Regions from separate parts of the Cronobacter turicensis genome, predicted to be linked through region 1. Evidence: predicted binding sites of a transcription regulator. Region 1 holds the regulator's gene; each other region holds the start of a gene.
What was found. Region 1 encodes LexA, which represses DNA repair genes until DNA is damaged. Its sites were predicted from a motif close to TNCTGTATGTACATACAGNA; they were not measured.
Positions count from the first base shown of each region.

Region 2: the regulator LexA is predicted to act here: its motif matches at 2,983-3,002, upstream of umuD (translesion error-prone DNA polymerase V autoproteolytic subunit).
Region 3: the regulator LexA is predicted to act here: its motif matches at 3,193-3,212, upstream of mutH (DNA mismatch repair endonuclease MutH).

Region 1 covers NZ_CP165997.1:439,984-446,700, forward strand. The annotation lists gene plsB (glycerol-3-phosphate 1-O-acyltransferase PlsB) at 1-2,296, opposite strand, end outside; gene AB8W27_RS02130 (diacylglycerol kinase) at 2,429-2,797, shown strand; gene lexA (transcriptional repressor LexA) at 2,906-3,514, shown strand; gene dinF (MATE family efflux transporter DinF) at 3,641-4,948, shown strand; gene AB8W27_RS02145 (CsbD family protein) at 5,159-5,368, shown strand; gene zur (zinc uptake transcriptional repressor Zur) at 5,448-5,963, opposite strand; gene AB8W27_RS02155 (cupin domain-containing protein) at 6,073-6,579, shown strand.
Region 2 covers NZ_CP165997.1:2,026,125-2,032,841, reverse strand. The annotation lists gene mdtJ (multidrug/spermidine efflux SMR transporter subunit MdtJ) at 1-269, opposite strand, end outside; gene AB8W27_RS09750 (ASCH domain-containing protein) at 779-1,186, shown strand; gene umuC (translesion error-prone DNA polymerase V subunit UmuC) at 1,261-2,529, opposite strand; gene umuD (translesion error-prone DNA polymerase V autoproteolytic subunit) at 2,531-2,950, opposite strand; gene AB8W27_RS09735 (U32 family peptidase) at 3,155-5,119, opposite strand; gene AB8W27_RS09730 (helix-turn-helix domain-containing protein) at 5,355-5,885, opposite strand; gene AB8W27_RS09725 (benzoate/H(+) symporter BenE family transporter) at 5,980-6,717, shown strand, end outside.
Region 3 covers NZ_CP165997.1:828,367-835,083, reverse strand. The annotation lists gene ptsP (phosphoenolpyruvate--protein phosphotransferase) at 1-2,212, opposite strand, end outside; gene rppH (RNA pyrophosphohydrolase) at 2,225-2,758, opposite strand; gene mutH (DNA mismatch repair endonuclease MutH) at 3,442-4,128, shown strand; gene AB8W27_RS04030 (TerC family protein) at 4,206-4,919, shown strand; gene AB8W27_RS04025 (YgdI/YgdR family lipoprotein) at 5,048-5,266, shown strand; gene AB8W27_RS04020 (NADP(H)-dependent aldo-keto reductase) at 5,403-6,443, shown strand; gene lplT (lysophospholipid transporter LplT) at 6,500-6,717, opposite strand, start outside.

The DNA.
Region 1 (6,717 bases):
CATCACGCAGGGTCAGCACCAGCGTTGAGAACACCGCTTTATCGAAGAACTCCGGCGCGTTAATGCCGTGCAGCACGGAAAGACGCTGCGCCACGGTGCGGCTCTCTTTCTCAAGCGTTCCGCGGTTGATGGACGGATTAGCGCTCAGCAGCCAGAAGGTGATCGCGTAGCGTTGCAGCGTTTCGCGCACGCCTGCGGCCAGCAGTTGCAGCGTACGGGAGCGCGCCGGGTTCACCTGTAGCCAGGCGTCGTCGGCAAGGATCAGCCCCTGCTGCGCCAGCTCATTGATCAGCGCGTCGACAACCGCTGACACCTCTTCTTTTTCCCAGCGCAGGAACAGCTCCGTCTTCAGCATCGGGAACAGCAGTTCAACCTGCTGCTGCACCGCTTCACGGCTGATGCGACGATGTTGCGTCACGATAGCGGCGATAAGCGAAGGCAACACCAGCATATGCATGATGTTATTACGGTAATAGGTCATCAGCACTGCCTGCTCGCGCGGCAACACGATGATATCGCCGATCGTATCCTTCTCGACATCGAACTTGTTCATCTGCAACGCGTGTTCGATAAGCTGCGTCGCCGTAGCGTCCGGTACCGTGGCATCTGAGGCGTACGGCACGTTACGCAGCAGGCTCAGGTAGCAATCCAGCTGTTCGGTTAACTGCTCGCGCGTTAACGAACGCTGACGCGACGCCAGCAGCGCGGTACAACACAGGTTCATGGCGTTAGCCGCGCCCGCATTGTTGATGCGCACCATCAGTTGTGAGGCAATCTCATTCACCGTCGGGGTCAGCCACGCCGGGCGGACGGCTTCGATCGGGTCGATGGAATCGCGCCACTCCGGCACGTGCTGGTTCAGGAAGGTCATCAGCGGCAGCGGTTCGCCGAAGTTCACATAGCCCTGACCCAGGTTACGCAGCTTGCTTAAGCCGCGCAGCATTTGCAGCAGGCTCTCTTTCTCTTTGGTAGCGCCGCGCAGCTCTTTGGCGTAAGTGCCCACTTCCATCACATGCTCATAGCCAATGTAAATCGGCACCAGCGTAATCGGACGCGTACCGCCGCGAAGCATGGCCTGGATGGTCATCGACAGCGTGCCGGTTTTCGGATCGAGCAGACGACCGGTGCGTGAGCGCCCGCCTTCCACGAAATACTCGACCGAGTAGCCGCGGCTGAACAGTTCGCCGAGATATTCGCGAAATACGGTGGAGTAAAGCTTGTTGCCCTTAAAGGTGCGGCGGATAAAGAACGCGCCCAGACGGCGGAAAATCGGCCCGGCTGGCCAGAAGTTCAGGTTAATGCCTGCGGCGATATGCGGCGGCACCAGCCCCTGGTGATAGAGCACGTAAGAGAGCAGCAGATAGTCCATGTGACTGCGATGGCAGGGCACATAGACAATCTCGTGGCCGTCATGGGCCAGTTGGCGCACCCGCTCGGCGTTATGAACATTAATGCCCTGGTAGAGACGGTTCCAGGTAAACCCAAGCACGCGGTCGGTAAGGCGAATCGCCTCGTAAGAGAAGTTTGCGGCGATCTCTTCCATTAACGCGACGGCGTTCTGCTGGGCTTTCTCGTGCGAGATTTTTTTGGTGCGCGCTTCGTCTTCAACGGCGCGGGCGATAGCTTTTGACGAGAGCAGCTTGTTGAAGAGATCCTGGCGCGCAGGCAGGCGCGGGCCGACGGCGGCGAGGCGCTGGCGGGCGAAATGCATGCGCGCCACGCGGGCCAGTTTCTGGGCGATACGCTTGTCCGTACCGTGCTCAGTCGCCATGCGGCGCAGCGACACCGGCGGCGAGAAACGCACAAAGCTGTCGCGGCCAAGCCAGGAGACGGCGAAGAATTTCTGAACGCCGTTCAGCATACGCAGCGGCGGGTTTTCCTCGCCTTTTTCGCGCCCCGGCGAGCGGCCGAACATGACCGACACCGGCACCATCTGGACGTCGAGGTCCGGGTTGCTGCGGTGCAGATCGAGATAATTGTGGAACAGCTTGATCGACTCTTCCTTCGGCGTGTAGTAAGTAAACACGCGGGGGCCGCCATGGATAAACACATAGCGCGGCAGTTCGGTGCCGTCGATAACCAGCGGTTCCAGCGGATCCGGTAGATCGTGCTCCAGGCACTGGGCCCGCAGCGTCAGGAGATCCGCCTTCGAGTTATACGGCAACACATACATGATGGGGCGTGACGTATCGAGCCCAAGTTCGGGGCAGGGCGCCGCCGGGATGGACTTGCTTTTTACCAGCACGCTTAATGGTAAATTAAGTAATTTGTAGTAAATTCGTGGCCAACCGGACATAAACGATGTAAAGCCTCTGGTTAATAATGCAATTGCGGCGCAAGAATATCAGAAACTCCATAGAATTTCTGTGGTGCTTCTTTATCGAAGCGCATTAGCATTGACGCCTGAATTTAAAAAAGGTTTCTTGTCATGGCCAATAACACCACGGGGTTAACCCGAATTATTAACGCTGCCGGCTATTCCTGGAAGGGATTACGCGCCGCCTGGAAAAATGAGGCTGCATTTCGCCAGGAGGGAGTTGCCGTGATAGCGGCCATTCTTATCGCCTGCTGGCTGGATGTCGACCCGATCACCCGCGTACTGCTGATTGGCTCCGTGACGCTGGTGATGATCGTTGAAATCCTCAACAGCGCTATCGAAGCGGTGGTCGATCGCATCGGCCCTGAATTTCATGAACTTTCGGGGCGCGCCAAGGATATGGGCTCCGCCGCGGTCCTGCTGTCGATTATCCTCGCGCTGGTCGTGTGGGTCACGCTGCTCTGGCAGCATTTGCGATAAGTTTTCCAGAAATCGCGAAAGAAGCGCTTTTTTAACCGGTTATGGTTTTAAAATCACCTTTAGCTGTATATACTCACAGCATAACTGTATATGCACCCAGGGGGCGGAATGAAAGCATTAACTACCAGGCAACAAGAGGTGTTTGATCTCATTCGGGATCACATCAGCCAGACCGGCATGCCGCCTACACGTGCGGAAATCGCGCAGCGTCTGGGTTTCCGTTCGCCAAACGCGGCGGAAGAACACCTTAAGGCGCTGGCGCGCAAAGGGGTGCTTGAAATAGTGTCCGGCGCGTCGCGCGGTATTCGTCTGCTGCAGGAAGAAGAAACGGGCCTGCCGCTGGTGGGGCGCGTCGCCGCGGGCGAGCCGCTGCTGGCTCAGCAGCATATTGAAGGCCACTATCAGGTTGATCCAGGCCTCTTTAAGCCGAACGCCGATTTCCTGCTGCGTGTTAGCGGGATGTCGATGAAAGATATCGGGATTATGGACGGCGACCTGTTAGCGGTTCATAAAACGCAGGATGTGCGCAACGGCCAGGTAGTTGTCGCGCGTATCGATGATGAAGTGACGGTAAAACGCCTCAAAAAACAGGGGAATATCGTTGAACTTCTGCCAGAGAACAACGAGTTCAAACCTATCGTTGTCGATCTGCGCGAGCATAACTTCTCTATCGAAGGTCTGGCGGTCGGCGTGATCCGTAACGGCGAATGGCTCTGAGGCCTTTCCCGGCTTCCTGACGCCGCATTACCGTAACTGGCCCGCCCCGGTTACGGTAATGGCTCCTCTGCGCGACTCATGCGCTTTATACTTTTCCTTCTTCGCGTAACGGCATCGGAACGCCATATGCCTTTTCTCACTCCTACCGATAAAGCTCTCTGGCGCCTCGCGCTGCCAATGATTTTCTCCAACATCACCGTGCCGCTGCTGGGCCTGGTGGATACCGCCGTGATTGGTCATCTCGATAGCCCCGTCTATCTGGGCGGCGTCGCCGTTGGCGCGACGGCCACCAGCTTCCTGTTTATGATGCTGCTCTTTTTACGTATGAGCACCACCGGGTTAACCGCCCAGGCATTTGGCGCGCGCGATCCGGCAGCGCTGGCCCGCGCGCTGGTGCAGCCCATGGCGCTGGCGCTTATTGCCGGGGGGCTGATTATCGCGCTGCGCGAGCCGCTGATTCAGCTGGCGCTGCATATTACTGGCGGCAGCGACGCCGTACTGGCGCAGGCCAGACGGTTTCTGGAGATCCGCTGGCTCAGCGCGCCCGCGTCGCTTGCCAACCTGGTGTTGCTGGGCTGGCTGCTGGGCGTTCAGTACGCCCGCGCGCCGGTTATCCTGCTGGTGGTCGGGAATCTGCTGAACATTGCGCTTGATCTCTGGTTCGTCATGGGGCTTGGCCTTAACGTCCAGGGCGCGGCGCTGGCAACGGTGATAGCGGAATACGTGACGCTCGGCATCGGGCTGATGATGGCGGCCCGCGTGCTGCGTCTGCGCGGCATTACCTTGTCGATGCTGAAAACCGCGTGGCGCGGCGGCATCGGCAGGCTGCTGAAGCTTAACCGCGACATCATGCTTCGCTCGCTGCTGTTGCAGATCTGCTTTGCCTCGGTCACCGTATTTGGCGCCCGGCTTGGCAGCGATATTGTCGCCGTTAACGCCATTCTGATGACGCTGTTAACCTTCACGGCTTATGCGCTCGACGGCTTCGCCTATGCAGTGGAAGCCCATGCCGGGCAGGCATTCGGCGCGCGGGATAAATCGCAGTTGCACAGCGTCTGGCGCGCGGCGTGCCGCCAGGCAGGCATGGTCGCGCTGGCATTCGCGCTGCTTTATGCCGTGGCGGGTCAGTATATTGTGTCGCTGTTAACCTCACTACCGTCATTGCAGGCGCTGGCGCAGCCCTATCTCTTCTGGCAGGTGATTTTGCCGGTGGTCGGCGTCTGGTGTTATCTGCTGGATGGGATGTTTATCGGCGCGACGCGCGGGGCGGAGATGCGCAACAGTATGGCCGTCGCGGCGCTCGGCTTTGGCCTGACGCTCCTGACGCTGCCGCGGCTTGGCAACCATGGACTCTGGCTTGCGCTTACCGTTTTTCTGGCGCTGCGCGGACTGTCGCTCGGTTATTTATGGCGTCGCGGTCGCTTGCTGCATTAGGCAAGATCGCTGAAATTACATCGCTGCGGATAAGAGTAAAATCGTCGGCTTCAGCGCTTCGTTGTGGTTAAAGATTCTGAATATCCCACCAGGGATAAAATTGACGTCTAAACTGAGTAGTACGTTCAGCAAATGATGACATGACCCGCGCTGAACCCCCACAGGAAAACCTGTGAGACTGATTCACTACCGAATGTTAAGGAGACGTCTATGAACAGAGATGAAGCTGGCGGTAACTGGAAACAGTTCAAAGGTAAAGTGAAAGAGCAATGGGGTAAATTAACCGACGATGATATGACCATCATCGAAGGGAAACGTGACCAGCTGGTGGGTAAAATCCAGGAACGTTACGGTTACGCAAAAGATGAAGCCGACAAGGAAGTGACTGACTGGGAAAGCCGCCACGATTACCGCTGGTAATCGGGCCACCACCTCAAACGGTATTTTCCCTCTGAGGCTGCCCTGCCCAACGGTACAAGGATGTACCACCCACCCTGATTTAACGCCCTTTCTTTTTCACGGTAATACTGTGGTCATGACCACACTGCCCCTGATGGCGACACGCCTCAACTTCCGCACACACCGCACATAGCCCATGCGCTTCAATCACATTATGGCGCAACGCAAAGCCCATTCTGGCCGCCAGCGCATGCATAATATCTTCCACGCCTTCTGCTGCCTCTTCTTTTACCACGCCACATCTGTCGCAGATAAACATCGCCGAAGTATGCGCCGGGGTATCAAACAGATGACAAAGCACATAGCTGTTGGTGGATTCCACCTTATGCACAAACCCCTGCTCCAGGAGAAAATCGAGCGCGCGGTACACGGTCGGCGGCTTTGCCTGCGGCTCGGTTTCACGCAATAAATCGAGTAGATCGTAAGCGCTGATGGCGCCCGGCTGGATGGTCATCAGGCGCAGCACTTCGAGGCGCTGCGGAGTCAGGCGCACATTACGTTGCTGGCAGAGCTTTTCAGCTTGCGCCAGAACTTCCTGCGTAATCGTCGTATCCATCGGCATCCTCTATGAGTTGGGTCTGAGTCATCACTTTATCATGAACCTGCCAAAACACCGACATCCCGGCTGTGTTATACCTTTTAAGGAGTGTTCTCTGGAGGTTTATATGCAAACGCGGCCTGAATGTATTTGTCACTGGCAGGATGTGGAAGGAAACGACGACGCGGGCTACCCCGACAGCAATGAATTAATGTCTATCGGCGCGCCGCTGGCGAAACGCACCGGGCTTACGCGGCTTGGCATTCACCATGAGCGCCTGCCGCCAGGGCGTCGTACCTCTTACCCCCACGCGGAAAGCAGTGAAGAAGAGTTTGTTTATGTGCTCGAAGGGTTTCCGGAGGTCTGGCTCAATGGCGAGTTGTGGCCTTTAAAGCCGGGCGACAGCGTTGGCTTCCCGGCGGGCACCGGCCTTTGCCACACCTTTATCAATAATACCGACAGCGAAGTGCGGCTACTGGTCGTGGGCGAGGCGAATAAACCGGAAAACCGAATTTACTACCCGCTTAATGGCCCCTATGCGGCCACCCGCCCGGATCGCTGGATAGACCACCCGCCACAATTTTTTGGCCCGCACGACGGCTTACCTACACGAATTAAGAACCCTAATCTATAAATAATGAGGGCGATCGCGAAACGAGCCCGGCATTGCCGTTGAGTTAAAGCCTCAACCTCTGGCGTAGTGCGTTCTTCACAACAGAAATCGTCTCTGTCATGAACCGACAGAGGATGTCCTTCATGTTGCTAATAAGCA
Region 2 (6,717 bases), 1.6 Mb from region 1:
CCCAGCGCTTTTTGCAGCGTCAGGGTTTCGTTAAACAGCAGCACGCTAAAGAGCGTAATTAAAACAATCCCGATACCTTCCCACAGAGCGTATGCCACGCCCAGCGCAATGCGCTTAATCGAAAAAGACAGCAAAATATAAGAAAGGGAAATCATCACCAGCATTAAAATAAATCCGGCGTGGCCACCGCCTACGCTTGCCCATTTTAATGCCAGCGTCCCGGTAATTTCTGACACGATCGCTAATGCTAATAAAATCCAGTAAAACATGGTCTCTCTCCCGCCTGAAAAAATACACAGGCCTGTTTGATGGCGCGTAAATACGCGTCATTAAAAATGACTAAAATAGCGACAGGCGTACAAGCATGGCCTGAAACGAAATTAAAGAGAGAGGCTGACTAAAGCGCTGTGCGCCAGTGCTGTTCACCGCAAAGAAGGCTGGATGGGAAAGGGCTGGAAAAAACGTAAAACAGTGCAATAAAACAATTGAACAGGTTGTCCATAATCTTTCAATTTATCCGCGGTCTTGCTTCTCGTCGTTGCGGATCAAAATTGGCCTCGGTAGTCAAACACGCCCGAATTAAACCATGCCGTTAGACTTTTCTCAACTCGTTTACACTACTTTACGGCACGATTAACTGCTTTAATGGGGAAAAAACAGCGTCTTATTTTACCGGCCAGCTTAATTAATCACACGAGACGATTAAATAATCATTAGCTGGCTTTCTATTTTCACGATATGCTATTTTCTTACATTAATTTAACAGGGAAGTATCAGAATGACCGTAGACGAGCTGCAACAGAAATATCCCGGCGCGCGGGCCTGGGGCTTTGGCGACTCACCGCACATGGCGGACGAGCTGGGCGCGCTGGTGGCGCACGGCGCCAAACGCGCCACCTGCAGCGATTATCACGCCTGGCGGCAGGATGCCGACCCGACCCTGCCGGGCGATTATCATATTATTCTCAACGGCGCGGGCGAGCCGCTGTGCGTTATCCGCACCCACACGCTGCGTCTGGTGAACTTCTGCGACGTCACCGAACAGCTCGCCGCTCTGGAAGGCGAAGGCGATTTAAGCCTCGCTTACTGGCGCAATGAGCATGAAGCGTTTTTCACCCGCGCCAGCTGTTTCTCTCCCGACATGCCGCTGATGTTTGAGGAATTCGAACTGACAGAGCGGTGCTGAGTTTATTACGACGTTCAGAAACACCTTAACCTGTGAGCCTTACGATGCCGGATGCTGCTTCGCGCCAGCTACCCTCACCACAAACTCGCGCGCGGCAGCTCGCTGAAACGTGTGGTGTAGCCGGGCGAGAGAAAGTCGCGCTTCATCGCCCAGGGTTTTACGATCCCCTGGCCTGCGAACCAGAGCTTTCCCCGGCCTGAGCGATTATATTCATCAAGCAGATGCATCAGCGGCGCGCTGTTGGGCTGCGGCGGGTGCTCGTCGAAAAGATTAAGCTGCGCCACGCCCTGACTGAAAAAATCCCCCAGCATGACGCCCGCTTTGATGTAGCGATACCCTTCGCGCCAGATGGCGTCCAGCGCGCTTACCGCCAGCCGCACGATCTCGCGGGTGTCGTTGGTGGGCGTCAGCGCCTGGCAGAGCGCCTGATTGCTGTAGCGGTCGTCCGGCTCGTCATGCGGGCTGGTGCGGATAAACACCGCCACCTGGCGGCAGAACTGATGCTCCTGACGCAGCTTTTCCGCGGCCCGCTCGGCCCAGGCGCAGACCGCCTGACGCATATCCTGATAATCCGTGACCCGGTAGCCAAACGAACGACTGCACACGATCTGCTGTTTCGCCGCGACAAATTCATCCATCGCCAGACAGGGTTCGCCGCGCAGTTCCCGCACGGTGCGCTCCAGCACCACGTTGAAATTTTTGCGGATCACCCACGCCGGGCTGTTGGCGAGATCAAACGCGGTCTCAATGCCCATCGCCGTCAGCTTTTTGCTGAGCCTGCGCCCGACGCCCCAGACATCCTCCACCTTAAAATGCGCCAGCGCCCTGCGCAGCCGGGCCGGATCGGAGAGATCGACCACCGCGCCCGATTTTGGCCACCTTTTGGTGGCGAGATTGGCAAGCTTGGCGAGCGTTTTGGTCGGCGCAATGCCCACGCCGACCGGCAGATGGGTTTCGCGCCAGAGGCGGTCGCGGATCTCCTGAGCAAACGTGGTCAGCGACATCACATTACTGACGCCGCGCAGATCGACAAACGCCTCGTCGATCGAGTAGATCTCCACCTGCGGCGCCATCTCTTCGAGAATATCCATCACGCGTTTGCTCATGTCGGCGTAAAACGCGTAATTGGAGCTGAAGACCGCCACGCGGTGACGCTCAAAGAGCGCGCGCTGTTTGAAATACGGCTCCGCCATGGTGATGCCGAGCGCTTTGGCCTGACGGCTGCGCGCAATGACGCAGCCGTCGTTATTGCTCAGCACCACGACCGGTTTATCCCGCAGATCCGGGCGAAACACCATCTCGCAGGAGGCATAAAAACTGTTCACGTCGACCAGCGCGTACATCTCAGCGCCTCTTCTTCAGCACCCAGGTCACCACGCCGAAAATCACCACGTCGGCATCGCCGACGAGCGGGATCGGCGCGAAATCCGGGTTCATCGGCACCAGTTGCGCCACCGGGTGCAGCCGCAGGGTTTTGACGGTGAACTCCCCTTCTAGCGCGGCCACGACAATGTCGTTTTCCTGCGGCTTCAGGGCGCTGTCCACCACCAGCAAATCGCCATCCTCGATCCCGGCGCCGTTCATCGACTCCCCGGACGCCCGCAAAAAATAGGTGGCGTTCGGGTGCACAATGCAGTGCGCGTCAAGGCTCACGCGCTTTTCGACGTAATCCTGAGCGGGCGACGGAAATCCGCAGGCCACTTTCTCAAGGAACAGCGGCAACCCCTCGGCATCAGGTTGTGGCAAGAGACGCATCATTAACATGGCGTGCTCCATCCATTCATTATGTTGTTATTTACTGTGTTTATATACAGTAGTTTGATTTGTACTGTTCTGACAACCCTATTTTTAAGCGAAGCGGCGCAATTGCCTGGAGAACGGCCAGTTTGTGCGGGTTTGTTGAGCGGTATGGAATGAAGATAAAAAAAGCCAGAGCGTAAGCTCTGGCTTTCAGGGATGGGCTATCTATCAGGCGTTTTTACGTTTCGGCAGGGTTTTCAGCAGATCTTCCGGGCTGATGGAGGCGACCACGCTGCCCGGCTGCGGCATTTTCAGGATATGGTTTTTGATTTTGCCGACCACGTGCATTTCACAGGGTTTGCAGTCAAAACGTAGCGTTAACACTTCGTCGCCGTGCACCAGCTGCATCGGCGTCGCCTTCCAGCTCTTGATGTTGCCCTTCGCCTGTTTCGGGCAGAGGTTAAAGGCAAAGCGCAGGCAGTGCTTGGTGATCATCACCGGCACGTCGCCTTTTTCCTCGTGCGCCTCATACGCGGCGTCGATAAGCTGCACGCCATAACGCTGGTAAAATTCACGCGCCTTATGGTTGTAGACGTTCGCAAGGAAGCTCAGGTGCGTTTCCGGGTAGACCGGCGGCGGCACGGAGACCGGCTTGCGCGCGCCGCGCTGGTAATTCGCCAGGCGCGCGGCATCCAGCGCCTCGACCGCTTCACGGCGAAACGCGTTGAGCTGGCTGTTAGGCACAAACAATGCGCCCGGCAGCGTAATCTGCACGTCGCGGGCGAAATAGATAGTCTGCCCCAGTTTCGCCAGGCCCTCTTTCAGGCTGGTCAGCGCTTTTTCCGGGTTATTGGCTTCGTCGAACTGCCCGTCGAGCGTATGCGTCACGCTGACGCCGTCTTCGCTGGTTAGCGTCAGGATCAGCTGTTCCTGCCAGCCGCCGAGTTCAATATCCACCCCGATGCGGCGCTCGCTGGAGGTTTTCAGCAGCGCCTGCTGCCAGTTGTGATCGAGGTTGCGGTTGAGCTTATGGCGCGGGCGCAGGGTTTTCAGCGCCGCCGGCATCTCGTTCGGGAAGACGCGGTAGCGGTTTTCACCGGTTTTTTCCGCCACATTGACGCGAAAGCCCACGACGTCGCGCTTGATCATGACGTTCAGCCCGTCGCCGTTCGCCAGCGGCTCGGTGGCTTCCACATCCAGATGCTCTTTGCCGACGCTCAGCACTTCGCCGACCGGCAGACCGACAAACGTCGGGGTATCGAACGCGCCGATATCTATCTTACGGGCGTTCACGAAGTAATCGGTGCTGCCGCGGTGGAAGGTCTTCTCGGTGGACGGCACGAAATAGTGCGCCGTGTTGCCCGCGGAAGAACGCGCCAGATCGCCGCGATCCTCAATAATCGCATCGAGCATCTGACGGTAGTGCGCCGTGATGTTTTTCACGTAACTCATGTCTTTGTAGCGCCCTTCAATCTTGAAGGAGCGCACGCCTGCGTCGATCAGCGCCGCCAGGTTGGCGGTCTGATCGTTGTCTTTCATCGACAGCAGGTGTTTTTCATACGCCACGACGCGGCCCTGATCGTCTTTCAGGGTGTACGGCAGACGGCAAGCCTGCGAGCAGTCGCCGCGGTTGGCGCTGCGCCCGGTCTGGGCGTGGGAGATATTGCACTGGCCTGAATAGGCCACGCACAGCGCGCCATGAATAAAGAATTCGATGGTGGCGTCGGTATTTTCATGAATGGCGCGGATCTGATTGAGATTCAGCTCGCGCGCCAGCACGATTTGCGAGAAACCGGCGTCGGAGAGGAACTTCGCTTTCTCGACGCTGCGGATATCGCACTGGGTGCTGGCATGCAGCTCGATGGGTGGAATATCCAGCTCCATAATACCCATGTCCTGCACGATCAGGGCGTCGACGCCCGCGTCATAAAGCTGGCCGATAAGCTTACGGGCCGGCTCCAGCTCGTCGTCATGCAGAATGGTGTTGAGGGTGATAAACACCTTCGCGCCGAAGCGATGGGCGAACGGCACCAGGTCTGCGATGTCCTGGAGGCTGTTGCTGGCGTTATGGCGGGCGCCGAAACCGGGGCCGCCGATATAGACTGCATCTGCGCCGTGCAGAATGGCTTCGCGGGCGATAGCGGTATCGCGGGCGGGGCTGAGCAGTTCAAGGTGATGCGATTGCAGGCGCATAATTCGTCGTTATCCGTTATTTGAAAGGCGGCTATTGTAGTCACATTCCGTGCGTTCGGGAACTCTTTCACGCCGCCGCCGCGGGTTTGCCGTTTTACGGGAAAGTATTGCACAAAGGTTTATTTCACGCGGCGCGCTGCAAGGGATACGCTGGGGCGGTATTCCTGACCTATCACCTCAGTTTCATCGTGTCGTTGTAGATTGTCGTTGACCGCAAGCTCGCTTGCGGTTTTTTTTATGGCGCCGGGTAGTGGATCAGCGAATGAAAGCGCACCGGCAGCGGCGTCGCGTTGCGATAGGCGTGCGGCCTGTCGCCGGCAAACTTCAGCCCTTCGCCGGGGCCGAGCCGCCGCCAGACGCCGTCCGTCTGCAGCTCCAGCTCGCCCTCAATCACCACCACATGCTCCGTCACGCCGTTTTCATGCGGCGTGGAGTCGCTCTGCGCGCCGGGCGCGAGCGTGACGGCGAGCATATCGAAGCGCAACTGTTCATCCCACGGAAAGAGCGGCTCCACGAGCATCGTCTGTTGGGCGTCAAACACCGTGCGCGCGCCCGGCGCAGGCGGCGTGATAAACACTGAAAACGGCACGTTAAAACCGGTGGCGATTTTCCACAGCGTCGCGACCGTCGGGCTCGATTCGTTGCGCTCTATCTGGCCGAGCATCGCTTTCGACACGCCGGTTTCCTGCGCCGCCTGGGTCAGGCTCCAGTTTTTCTGCTGGCGCAGCGCTTTCAGCGTCTGCGCGAGATGGGCGGTAATATCCATACGCTCTCCTTTAATAGTGGCCAGTATAGCGCCTTGTGCGTTATAGCGCACGATGATAGAGTCTGTGGACGTTATAACGCACAGCGGAGTTTTTATGCGTTTTTCTCTTCCTCCGGCGCCTGCCGTCATTGCGGGCTTTGTGGCGGTGCTGGTGGGCTACGCCAGCTCTGCCGCCATTATCTGGCAGGCCGCCGCCGCGGCAGGCGCCACGCCCGCGCAAACGGCGGGCTGGATGACCATGCTCGGCATCGGCATGGGCGTCAGCACGCTCGCGCTAAGCCTGTGGTATCACGCGCCGGTGCTGACCGCCTGGTCGACGCCCGGCGCGGCGCTGCTGGCGACAGGGCTTGCGGGAAGCAATCTGCATGAGGCGGTCGGCATTTTTATTTTCGCCTCGGCGCTTATCGTCATCTGCGGCGCTACCGGGCTGTTCGCCCGCCTGATGAAAATTATCCCGCCGGGCCTTGCCGCCGCGATGCTGGCAGGCATTCTGCTGCGCTTCGGGCTACAGGCGTTCGGCACGCTGGAGGGGCATTTTGCGTTGTGCGCCGCCATGACGGGCGCCTGGCTGCTCTGTAAAGTCTTCGCGCCGCGCTACGCCGTGGTGGCCGCGCTGCTGGCGGGGGTGGCGGTCTGTCTGTTACAGGGCGAAGTGAATACGGCGGCACTGCATTTTTACTTCGCGCCGCCGGAGTTTGTCTCGCCCGCGTTCAGCCTCTCTTCGCTGCTCGGCGTCGGCCTGCCCTTCTTTCTGGTGACGATGGCCTCGCAGAACGCGCCGGGCGTCGCCACGCTGCAGGCCTCCGGCTACCGGGTGCCGGTCTCGCCGCTG
Region 3 (6,717 bases), 390 kb from region 1:
GGCGCTCCATAAATGCCGCGACCTGATGGCGTACTTCGGTGGCGGATTGCGATTCGAGGCTGCGTCCGCTGAGCGTTTCGGCTTCTTCCAGCGTGATATGTCGCAGCAGATACTTCACGCGCGCGACCGAGCGGCCGTTCATTGAGAGATGGTGATAGCCCATGCCGACCAGCAGCGCGACGCACATCGGGTCGCCTGCCATTTCGCCGCACAGGCAGAGGTCGATGCCGAGCCGTTGCGCCTCAAGGGCGATCATTTTCAGCGCGCGCAGCATAGCCGGGTGGAGACTGTCATAGAGGCTGGCGACGCGCGTGTTATTGCGATCTACCGCCAGCAGGTATTGGGTAAGGTCGTTGGTGCCGACGGAAATAAAATCAACGCGGCTTGCCAGGTGAGGCAGCATGAAGAGCATTGACGGAACTTCCACCATCACGCCGAGCCGGGGTTTAGGGATCTCGTAGCCAAGCATCTCTTCCATTTCGCGGCCGGCGCGATCGATAAGCCGACGCGCCTCATCCACTTCATCGATGCTCGTGATCATCGGCAACAGAATGCTGAGATTACCGGTCGCGGCATTGGCGCGTAGCATGGCGCGCACCTGGATCAAAAAGATCTCCGGCTGATCGAGCGTAATGCGGATACCGCGCCAGCCGAGACACGGGTTTTCTTCGCTGATGGGCATATAGGGCAGTTGTTTATCCGCACCGACATCGAGCGTACGCAGCGTCACCGGCTTGTCGTTAAACATCTGCAACATGCCCTGGTACTGCGCCACCTGCTCTTCTTCGGAGGGAAAACCGCTTTGCAGCATAAACGGGATTTCGGTGCGGTAGAGGCCGATACCGTCGATACGGCTGCCCAGTTTCTCTTCATGCTCCGGGCTCAGGCCCGCATTCAGCATGACCTGTACCCGTTCGCCGCTTTTCAGACAGGCGGGCTGCTCGACATAATCTTCGGCGATCCGGCTAAGTTCGTTTTCTTCGCTAATCAGCCGCTGATATTCATGAAACAGCACCGGGCTTGGGTCGACCAGCAATTCGCCGCGATAACCATCCACCACCAGCATACGGTGATGCAGCACAGCAGGCTGGATATCCGCGCCCATGACCGTCGGGATACCCATCGCGCGCACCATGATAGCGGCATGAGAGTTGGCGGCGCCGTCGCGCACGACAACGCCCATCAGCCGGTCCTGCGGCAGCTCGGCGAGCGTCGCGGCGGAAAGCTCATCCGCCACCAGCACAAAACGCTCCGGCCAGGTATTTGGGCTCTGGATGTTATCGTCGAGATGGAACAGCAGGCGCTGTCCGAGCGTGCGCAGATCGCCGGCGCGCTCTTTCATATAGCCATCGGTCAGCGCGGCAAACTGCTCGGCGAATTTCTCGATAACCTTTTTGACCGCCCACTCGGCGACTGAACCTTTATCCACCTCGTCGTAGAGTTCGCGACGCAGCCGCGCGTCGGACAACAGGTGCGAGTAGAGATCGAAAATCGCCGCCGTCTCTTTCTGCGCGCCTGCGGCGAAGCGTTTGCTGTAGCGGCGGAATTCGCCAGCGGCTTCTTCGAGCGCGGTGGTCAGGCGTTCGCGCTCAAGCCCGGTATCGAGCGTTGAGGCTTCATACACCTGCTCCATGAGCGGCAGCGTGGCGTCCATCCAGCCCTGCGCAATCGCCACGCCCGGCGAGGCCGGGAGCGCGCGGATACGCGTCTGACGGTACTGGCCAAACAGCGCGGTAAGCTGAGATTGCGACAGGATAGCCGCCATCTGGGTGGCGAGCGTCACCAGGAAGGATTCTTCGCTCTCGTCATACTGGCGCAGCTCGCGCTGCTGAACGACTAAAACGCCAAGCAGCTGGCGGCGTTGAATAATCGGCACACCGAGAAAGGCGCGAAAACGCTCTTCGCGCACAGCGGGAATGTATTTAAAGCTCGGGTGTTTTTGCGCGTCCGCGAGGTTAATCGGCTCGGCGAGACGTCCGACAAGCCCGACGATGCCTTCGTCAAAGGCCAGCGTCACGGTACGCCCGCGCGGCTTTTTCAGCCCCTTGGTTGCCATGAGGTAATAGCAACGCCGGTCATGGTCGGCGAGATAAACCGAACAAACTTCGGTATCCATCGCAAGACAGATATCCGTAACGAGAATATCCAGCGCCTCGTTGAGGCGCGGGGCGCTGGCCACTTTCTCGACTATTTCTCGCAACCGGGTGAGCATAATTTGCGTGGCTTAACCTCTTTTACGTCGCCAGGCAGGCGAAGGATTACGCTGCGGTGGCGCGCTCTCCTGCATCGGCATCACAACGCTTGCGAACTCCTTCATGACCCGACGATATACATCGCGCTTAAAAGAGACCACCTGGCGCACCGGATACCAGAAGCTCACCCACCGCCAGCCGTCAAATTCTGGCGTACTGCTGGTTTGCATGTTGATATCGGCGTCGTTGCTCATTAACTGCAGAAGAAACCACTTTTGTTTCTGGCCGATACATACCGGCTTTGTGTCCCAACGCACCAAACGTTTTGGTAATTTGTAACGTAACCAGTTTCGGGTTGTGGCAAGGATGCGCACATCTTTTCGTTGTAAACCGACCTCTTCGAAAAGCTCGCGGTACATCGCCTGCTCCGCCGACTCGCCAGGATTAATGCCGCCTTGCGGGAATTGCCAGGAGTGCTGACCAAAACGTCTGGCCCACATTACCTGCCCCTGACGATTACAGATCACGATACCAACATTCGGGCGGTAGCCATCATCATCGATCACCGGACTACCTCAAAATAAACCTGGATAGTAACGATTGTTTCATACTCCTCATTGACGGTAAACCACTCTGTTAGCGGGTGCGCACAGGAATAACATTTGAATAACTCACAAAAATATGCGGGGTTATAAACAGGGGAAGCGGCAGAAGCCCGCTTTTATTCACTTTTTCTGTGGATATCTTTGTGAAGAAGTGTCTTATTTCCCAGGGAAAACCCAAAACAACTTATCATCAAGGATAATTCTTATAGAGAAAATTTTATTTCTATTCAAACGATTAAAATTAAAAAAGCGTGATATTCACCCTGCAATGTGACGATCATCACACTCACGATCCTTACTCTGACGAAAGATCGACCAGCGTCGTTTTTATCCACAGATTATGCCAATAACTTAGTCACAATTTGCTGAAAAAGACGGTTTTCCCCGTCCGTCAAGGCTGTAAATCGAAACAGTAGTAGGGGATTTACACAGTTATCCCATTTTTCTGTGGATAAACTGGTGTAAGATCCTGTTTATTGTCGGTGACCATAATTGAACAACCTCATTTTCCGCCGCGCAGGAAATCTTTTTTTAGAATAAAAAGCATTTTAAATCATAGGATTGTCTCGTTTGCTAACAAGCAGGTAAACTCTTTCCACAAGCACGCTTTTTGCTGTTCATTTTTTAAACAAAAGGTAATAGTTATGGCATTCCTCGCTCCTCTTACTCAACCGCCCGTCGATGAAGCGCAGTTGCTGCATCAGGCGCAGCAGTTAGCGGGGCTGACGCTTGGCGAGCTGGCGGCGCTGGCGGGGCTCGAAACGCCTCCCGATTTGCGTCGCGATAAAGGCTGGATCGGCGTACTGCTGGAGCGCTGGCTCGGTGCGAGCGCAGGCAGTAAACCGGAACAAGACTTCGCCGCGCTTGGCGTGGAGCTAAAAACGATCCCGATAGACAGCCAGGGGCGCCCGCTTGAGACCACGTTTGTGTGCGTCGCCCCGCTGACCGGCAATACGGGCGTGACATGGGAAACCAGCCACGTGCGTCATAAGCTCCGGCGCGTGTTGTGGGTGCCGGTGGAGGGCGAGCGTGAAATTCCGCTGGCCGTGCGACGCGTTGGGGCGCCGCTGCTCTGGAGCCCGTCGCCGCAGGAAGACGATCAGCTGCGTCGCGACTGGGAAGAGTTGATGGACTTGATTGTGCTCGGGCAGGTGGAGCGCATTACCGCGCGTCACGGAGAGGTGTTGCAGCTGCGTCCAAAAGCCGCCAACAGCAAAGCGTTGACGCCCGCGTTTGGCGCGCATGGCGAGCCGATACTGACGCTGCCGCGCGGCTTTTACCTGAAGAAAAACTTTACCGCCGCCCTGCTGGCGCGTCATTTTTTGTTATGAACGCCTTAAATTTTTGTCAACAGCCATGCGCAGACGCATATAATTAGCGTTTTGTTTCTTTGAGCAGGACTTTTTGAATGTTGTTTGCATGGATAACAGATCCCAACGCCTGGCTGGCGCTCGGTACGCTGACGCTGCTGGAGATTGTGCTTGGGATCGACAATATCATTTTTCTCTCTCTGGTCGTGGCGAAACTGCCGAAGTCTCAGCAGGCGCTGGCCCGTAAAATGGGCCTCGGCGCGGCGATGATTATGCGCCTCGCGCTGCTGGCGTCGATCGCCTGGGTCGTGAGGCTCACTAACCCGCTGTTTACCGTGTTCGATCAGGCTATCTCGATGCGGGATCTGATCCTGCTGCTGGGCGGCCTGTTCCTTATCTGGAAAGCCAGTAAAGAGATCCACGAAACGATCGAAGGCGAAGAAGAAGGCCTGAAAACTAATGTGCACTCTTTCTTTGGCGCCATCTTCCAGATCATGCTGCTGGATATTATCTTCAGCCTGGATTCAGTTATTACCGCAGTCGGTCTCTCCGATCATCTGTTTATTATGATGGCGGCGGTGGTTATCGCCGTGGGTGTGATGATGTTCGCGGCACGCCCTATCGGCGAGTTTGTCGAGCGACATCCGTCCGTGAAGATGCTGGCGCTCTCTTTCCTGATCCTGGTGGGCTTCACCCTGATGCTGGAGAGCTTCGATATTCACGTGCCGAAAGGCTACATTTACTTCGCGATGTTTTTCTCCATCGCCGTGGAAAGCCTCAATCTGCTGCGCAACAAGAAAAAACCGCTGTAATACGGACGCTCCTTCGGGGGCGTTTTTATTTATTCCCCAGTGCTTTTAAGAATTTGCTGCTTTTTCACGCCGCCTCGCTGCTTTTTACTAGACTCTACGTGGACCCCTTCCTGATGAGGCGAAAAACAATGAAAAAATGGGCTGTAGCAATTTCTGCCGTCGGATTGGCCTTCGCGGTTTCAGGCTGTAGCAGTGATTACGTCATGGCGACCAAAGATGGCCGGATGATCCTGACTGAAGGCAAACCGCAGGTCGATGACGAAACCGGGCTGGTCAGCTATCGCGACCCACAGGGTAACGAGATGCAGATTAACCGCGACCAGGTTTCGCAAATCATTGAGCGTTAAATAAAAGGTCAGCATCGCGCTGACCTTTTGGTTTTTTCTCCCTTCCCTCTTTTCCTTTTGTCTCCCCTCTGCCATGTTTATATTCCTTTGTCAGGAATGGCCTGACGCGGACTGAACAACAGAAGGTAGGCCGGCTATGCATTATCACCGTATCCCTCATAGCTCACTTGAAGTCAGCACGCTGGGGCTGGGAACCATGACCTTTGGTGAACAAAACAGCGAGGCCGACGCCCATGAACAGCTCGATTACGCGGTAAGCCAGGGCATAAACCTCATTGATGTCGCCGAAATGTATCCCGTCCCGCCGCGCCCCGAAACGCAGGGCCTGACGGAAACCTATGTCGGCAACTGGCTGAAGAAACGCGCGAACCGCGAGAAGCTGGTGATCGCCTCCAAAGTCAGCGGCCCGAGCCGCAATAGCGACAGCGGAATCCGCCCTAACCAGACGCTGGATCGTAAAAATATCCGCGACGCGCTCGACGCCAGCCTGAAACGTTTACAGACTGATTATCTCGATCTCTATCAGGTGCACTGGCCGCAGCGCCCGACCAACTGCTTTGGCAAGCTGGGCTATACCTGGAGCGACAGCGCGCCGGTCGTCACGCTGCTGGAAACCCTGGAAGCGCTGGCGGAATTCCAGCGTGCCGGGAAAATCCGCTATATCGGCGTCTCGAATGAAACCGCCTTTGGCGTGATGCGCTACCTGCATCTGGCGGATAAACACGATCTGCCGCGCATCGTCACTATCCAGAACCCGTATAGCTTACTGAACCGTAGCTTTGAAGTAGGTCTGGCCGAAGTGAGCCAGTTTGAGGGCGTGGAGCTGCTCGCCTATTCCGCGCTGGCATTCGGCACGCTGACCGGTAAATACCTGAACGGCGCGAAGCCCGCTGGCGCGCGCAATACGCTCTTCAGCCGTTTTACGCGCTACAGCAGCGAGCAGTCGCAAAAAGCGGTGGCGGCGTATGTCGATGTGGCGAAACGTCACGGGCTCGATCCGGCGCAGATGGCGCTGGCGTTCGTGCGCCAGCAGCAGTTTGTGGCGAGCACGCTGCTTGGCGCGACAACGATGGAACAGTTGAAAACCAACGTCGAAAGCCTGCATGTGACGCTTAACGAAGACGTGCTGGCGGAGCTGGAAGCGGTGCATCAGGTCTATACCTACCCGGCGCCGTAAGCGCTGCTTCATCATCAGCAGTCGATGTAAAAAGACCCGCCGGAGCGGGTCTTTTTTTACTGCTTACGTCGCCACAGCCAGAGCCCGGCGATAGCCAGCGCGAAAATCGCGCCGAAGCCGACGCCAATCCCCACCACCGGCAGCGAGAGTTTCACCGCCAGCGAATAGAGCCCCAGCATCAGCAACATCGCGGTATTCTCGCCGAGGTTTTGCACCGCAATCGCATTGCCAGCGCCAACGGAACGCTTACCGCGCTCCTGCAACAGCGCGTTGA